2 regions of the Pelotomaculum sp. FP genome follow, and region 1 is predicted to be linked to the other one. Evidence: riboswitches for the same ligand, from Rfam matches in the RefSeq annotation. Region 1 holds a riboswitch; the other holds the start of a gene.
The links. A riboswitch is a leader RNA that binds a small molecule or an ion and turns the genes downstream of it on or off. The one in region 1 is predicted to bind cobalamin.
Positions count from the first base shown of each region.

Region 2: linked by a shared signal. The riboswitch ahead of Psfp_RS05595 (hypothetical protein) and the one ahead of Psfp_RS03080 (iron ABC transporter permease) in region 1 are both predicted to bind cobalamin.

Region 1 is NZ_QFGB01000004.1:121,084-124,208, reverse strand. Features, by position in the region: gene Psfp_RS03085 (ABC transporter ATP-binding protein) at 3-797, opposite strand; gene Psfp_RS03080 (iron ABC transporter permease) at 807-1,874, opposite strand; cobalamin riboswitch at 2,166-2,354, opposite strand; gene adhE (bifunctional acetaldehyde-CoA/alcohol dehydrogenase) at 2,492-3,125, opposite strand, start outside.
Region 2 is NZ_QFGB01000009.1:70,019-73,143, reverse strand. Features, by position in the region: gene Psfp_RS05600 (methylmalonyl-CoA mutase family protein) at 1-920, opposite strand, end outside; gene Psfp_RS05595 (hypothetical protein) at 1,021-1,365, opposite strand; cobalamin riboswitch at 1,521-1,701, opposite strand; gene Psfp_RS05590 (cob(I)yrinic acid a,c-diamide adenosyltransferase) at 1,810-2,352, opposite strand; cobalamin riboswitch at 2,466-2,651, opposite strand; gene Psfp_RS05585 (carbon-nitrogen hydrolase family protein) at 2,801-3,125, opposite strand, start outside.

The sequences.
Region 1 (3,125 bases):
TTTTAGGCCAGTTCCGGCAAAAGCGACAGGTTATATACACCATTGCAGGTGTTTTTCTGTATTTGCACCTTGATTTTGAAAACCTTGCTTATAACTTCTTCGTTAAAAACCTGCTCTGCCGGACCGCTGCAGACCACCTTGCCCCTTTCCAGGTAGACCAGTTCATCACAAAATATACCGGCAAGGCTCAGGTCGTGCATCGCGGCAATTACCGTCAAGCCTTGCTCTACATTCATTCTTTTCACCAGGCTCATCAACTCGATCTTGTGGCAAATATCCAAATTGGAAGTGGCTTCGTCGAGAAAAAGCACTTCCGGCGTCTGGGCCAGCGCCCGCGCCAGAATCACCCGCTGTCGTTCACCGCCGCTCAAGTTGGTGATGGGCTTTTCAGCATGTTCCATAATCCCGCATACCTCCATACACCGGTACACTACCTCCAGGTCGGCGCCGGTAGACCTGGCAAAGCGGTTCAGGTGCGGCTTGCGTCCCATCATGACGATTTCCGTTACGGAAAAGGGGAAATTTATATAATAATCCTGTGGCACTACCGCAAAACTCCGGGCAATTTCCCTGCGGCTATAGCCGCTCAGGTCCCGGTCCTGCCAGAGAACGCGCCCGGAGGTAGGTTTCATGGCGCCGCTGAGCACACTGATTAAAGTCGTTTTGCCGCTGCCGTTGGGCCCGAGGAGCCCGTAAAAACCACCATGCCTGATTTCCATACTGACTTCCTGCAGTGCCGCTTGAATTCCGTAATCCATTGTTACCCCGTCGGTGTAGAGCAGGGCAGTTGCTTTCATGGCTGCCTCCTAGTAAATCTGCTTTTTGGCTTTAAGCTTGAAAATATAACAGAAAAAAGGTCCGCCCAGCAGGGCTGTAAGGACACCTACCGGGATCTCCGTGGCCAGAAGGCTTCTGGCAATGGTATCGGCGCCACAAAGCAGCAGGGCTCCGCCCAGGGCCGAAGCCGGGAGCAGGATGCGGTGGTCGGAACCCACCAGCATGCGCATCAGGTGGGGCACAATCAGACCCACAAAGCCGATGACTCCGGAGACAGAAACACAGACCGCCGTCATCATTGACGAGGCCACAAGCAGGATCGTGGTCACCTGGCCGTCATTGACGCCCAACTGCCTGGCCTGTTTTGTGCCCAGGCTGAGTACGTTGAGGTCGTCAGCAAAATAGCAGCAAACAGCAATGCCAACCAGGACCGCGGGCAGGCACAGGTAAACATGATGCCAGCTCCGCGAGGCAAAGCTTCCCATCAGCCAGAAAACGATTGAGCCCACTCCTTCCCCGGCTAGGCTCTTGACAAAGCTGATGGCCGCAGAAAGAATGGCGCTGACGATAACACCGGAGAGAATCAGGTTGGTCACAGCTAAAACTCCGTCAGCCAAAGCCAGACCGTACACTACAGCCAAAGCAAGCAGTGCGCCGGCCAAAGCCAATAATGATATGGAAAGGCTTGCCAGGTCACCAGGCAGATAGATCCCGAAGAAGATGGCCAGCGTGGCCCCAAAAGCAGCTCCGGTAGAAACACCAAGGGTATAAGGATCGGCCAGCGGGTTCATCAGAAGCCCCTGAAAAACGGCGCCGGCGGCGCCCAGGCCGGCCCCTACCAGAACGGCTACAATGATCCGCGGCAGCCTGATATCCATGAGTACTACCTGGTGTACGTCATCCAGCGCTCCGGATGTGGCGCTGCCGGCGCTAAATGATGTGAATATAATCCGCGCTATCTCCGCAGGCGGAATCTTGACCACGCCCAGACCGGTAAAATAAAGGCAGGCGGCCACCAGCAGGACGGCCAGTAAAACTATCACCCAAAGCCTTTGGCGCTCTTTTTTTTTGAATTTCAGTACGAACTCCTGCTGCATTGAGACCTGCCCGTCGAATTGATATATTGATAATGACATATCCCGGTTAATTGAGCAGTCAAGGTTTCATTTAAGAAAGCTCGAGGAATCATGATCTATTAAAAAATTGACTATTGTTTGAAAAGTGATCCCGGCAGGCTGCGCCTGCCGGCCCCTTGCGCGGGGAAACCATACGAAAAGGAGGAGATATAACATGGAAAAGCCCGGCTTATAGCAAAAGCCGGGCTGTCCAAAAAAGGCGGTAAAACCTTCTCCTAGCTCCCTGTGGCGCCTTCCTTTCCGAGGCAGGAGGCACGTGACTTTTGCTCAGGCAGGTCTACTGACTCGTGTTTCGCTGCCGGCTCCACCTTCCCAGATCCTGTGACCCAGTGGTAAATTGGAGCGGCTCCACACTTACAGTGGCCGGACCGTCCGGGATTTGCACCCGGTTCCCTTTTCATCCCTGTTAAAAATGGGGACACCTGCAACAAGTTATTACTTTAAATCATACTAACACTGTTTTCTACATTTGTCCATATATTATTTATTCTGGCTGATGCAACCTGCCTTGATATTTTCTTCCTGGCTGCAGAATTAGAATGTTTGGATGCAATAGGTCTGCGCAAAGTCAACGCGCCTTACTGCAGCAGGTTATTTTCGCGCTCCGGCGGGTCGTATAATAAGCCCGGCGACTGCGGCCTGGTTTCATAAACGGCGTCATTTTCCTGATAAACCGCAGAGTCATAGGACTGACGCAGAATTTCTTCAAGCTCGGCAATCAGAGGCAGGCGGGGATTGGTTGTTGTACACTGGTCTTCGAAAGCTTTTTCGGCCACATGTGGAAGCTTGGCCATAAATTGCTGCCGGGCAACACCCAGTTCGTTAAATGTAGCCGGAACACCCAGGCTTTTGTTCAATTTCCGCACCGCATCGACCAGGCTGCGCACACCCTCCTCGGGTGTTGCCGCGGGAAGGCCGAGGTAGGCGGCTATCTGCCGGTATTTTTCAGCGGCAATAAAGTGTCCGTATTTCGGAAAGGAAACAAATTTAGTGGGCAGCGCGGCATTGTACTCAATTACATACGGGAGCAAAATAGCATTCGCCCGGCCGTGCGGGATATCAAATTCTCCCCCCACCTTGTGGGCCAGGCTGTGGTTTATACCCAAAAAGGCGTTGGTAAAAGCCATGCCCGCTATGGTCGAGGCATAGTGCATGTTTTCCCTGGCCGAACGCTCGCCTTCCTGCCAGGAACTCGGCAGGTAGCGGAAAACC
Region 2 (3,125 bases), on a different contig from region 1:
TGTACTGCACTGCCGCCGGCGTCGTGATAAGGATGCCCCTGAACTAAAACCGTTTGCAATAGCGGAGCATGTTCCCTGGCCCAGGCGGTGGTCCAGGCCATCGCGTCATAAGCGTCCTGCAGCGAATAAGGCAGGACGCCCGTACGGACAAGCAGGCCCAGCGGGTCCATACCGATACAGCCGCGCAGCTTTTCTGTAGATTTCCCTTGATGCCGCATATAAGCGCTTAACAGCGCGAGAACAGGCAAACCCATCGTGCCGACCTGCATATAGACAGGTGTTTTTTCCAGGTCTATGCCTTCCAGCACCCTGGCCAGGTCAGCCAGGCTGGAAATGGAAACGCCGGCACGGCCGACATCTTCGCTTACGGCCTCGTCAGCGTCCAGGCCCGCCAGCCCGGCATAGTCGAGCCAAAAATTAAACTCTGTCTGGCCGCGCTGCAGGTCGTGCCGGATCGCCTGGTTCAACATCACCGGATCGCCATAAGAGAACTCCTGGCTTACCTCCCACGGCTTCAAAAAATAGCCCAGAGCTGCGCTGCCTCGCACGAAAGGCGGAAATCCGGGTAATGAACCCATATGCGGCAGATCTTCAACATCGCTTTGCCAATAAATCGGCTGGACTTCGAAGCCGTCATAAGTCTTGCTGATTAACTTTTTCTCAAAAGAAGCTCCTTTGAGCGACTTTTCGGCAGCTTTACGCCATTCTTCATAGCGGGCGTAAGGAAATTCGCCAAACAACCGGCTTGACCCGCATGTCTCTTTCTGTTCTATGCCTTTATCCTCTCCTGGCATAATATTCGCGGACCATCTCTGTCCTGAAAATGAATCCCGGCAGCCCCGGCCTAGCCAACGCGGTGCAAATTTGCCCGCATCCTTTTGCCGGCGCTGCTTCAGCGGCAAGAATGTCTGTCTGATCAAGACAGGTTTTGAGCCGCTGTCTTCACTCCTTTCTGCTGCAAGAACTAATCAATTTATTTATGAAACTCTATACTGAATATCCGCTGTCTTTCTGGATGAATCAAAAGGGCATGACCATAATCCTGCATCCGCTTGCTCCAAAACTCTCAATGATTGACTTGACGAACCTTAATTCAATCACCGATTTGTACATGGCATTTTTTGTAATTAAAAACATTATATCCTCATGCCTGCTCATACCGATCAAGGAATTAATATATTTATCAAAGTCAAATTCCCCCATCAAAGCTTTTAGGTTAGAAATGCCGTTGATTAATGCGGGGTCTTCAGCTCTGATGCGTTCCTCCAGAGGTGTAAACGCAATCTTTTCCAGGTGATCATTACAATCCAGGAGAAACTCATCGAACTCGGGCTCAAGACTGGATATCAATAAACTTCGCTTCATAAAGCCAATCTTCACCTCCTTAAACCGGCTATTGCTGAAAAATATAAAACCCCATCCTGTCCGGGATAGGGATATTATGCCAAACATAGTACAGGTCGCAGCAAAAAAACTACAACCCGCAGTTTAACCATCACCTCCCTATCAAACGTAGGTACATCTGGTGATCTGGAACAGGCAGGTCTCCTGGCTCGGGGTCATCTGCACCTCGAAGTCTTCCCGGCAATGCCTGCCAGTGACATATTTCGAGGCAATCACCCATACAGTGGCGTGACCGCGCCGGCTTTGCACCGGTCTTCCCTTTGATTACAACAAGCAACCTGTTCCGCACTTTTCAATTGTCGTTAAAAATTTCCCCCCTCCCCTCGCGCAAACGCAGGCGCTTTCATGCGCCTGTAAAATTCTGGCCTGTTTCAATACCATTCTAAAGATCTATGGGCAAAGTTGTTACCGTTCAATACCGGCACGGGCAGGGACATCCTTGGTGTAATAATGCTTTATTTCCAGCATTTCCGTTACCAGGTCCGCCGCGTCAACAATCTCTTGCGGAGCATATCGGCCGGTAAATATTACTTCAACGCGCTCAGGCTTGGAGTTAATGATTTCGAGCATTTCTTCAATGGTAATGAGATGAAAGAAATGGGCGGTATTTATTTCATCAAAAACGATTAGATCGTATTCACCTGAATTCATGGCTTTTTTCGCTTTTTCAAGCCCTTCCCGGGCCATTTTGACGTCCTCTTCCAGAGGCGGATTCTGCACATGGATAAGGGTGTCCTTGCCGTACTGTTCTATTGTGATATAAGGCTTGCACATCTGCGCCGATTGTAATTCGGAATACTTTTGTCCTTTCATAAACTGGCCGATATAGGTTTTTAGCCCGCGGCCCATGGCGCGAAAAGCCAACCCTAAGGCAGCCGTCGTCTTGCCCTTGCCGTTGCCGGTGTACACCTGCACATATCCTTTTTGCAAATCCGATGTACCCACCATAAATACCTCCTCGCAAATTAAATCGCAGTAAATAAAAATCCCGGCTCTTTCAAAAGAAAAACCGGGAGTTTGATGTCAAAAATATGACAGTCAAATCACGCGCCTTTCCCTGGAAAGCGCTATGTTAAATGAACAGGTTTCCTGACTCGCGGGTCATCGCCGCTTCCGCCTTCCCGGACCAACTCCAGTGGCTTTTTGGAAGTTACTACCCGACATACAGTGGCCGGACCGTCCAGGATTCTCACCTGGTTCCCTGCCAATATTTTGTTTGACAATCAACTCATTCCATGTAAGGCAATGGAATTGCTCTCAATATTTGCATTATACTTTATTTTCATTATTCTGTCTATAGTTTCCATTACAGGAATGCGGCATCAAGCTGCCGCCGTCATATACGGATCGACAATGTTTTTCAATAATAAGGAATGACGCTGCAAAAATGTATCGATCAGGTAGCGCCTTCCATATACAGCAGGACTTCGTAATCTATATTTTCCAGGAACCTCTTTTCCCTGGTTTCTTTAGCGCACAGCCGCATGATGTTGATCTTGTCACCTCCTGCAGGAGACTCCGACTTGATCCTTTTTTCCGGATACCGGGAATAACTGTAAATGAGACTGCCGCCAATGGCATAAAACTTGCCGAAATCCCCCCACTGGTTGGCTACGGCCAGGTGCATCTGCTCCCCCAGTCTGGCCTCCCAGATAAACTTGCTCTCGCAGTCTCCCCAAAGGGCCGGCACACAGAGCACGTCCGTACCCAGTTTGGCTAAC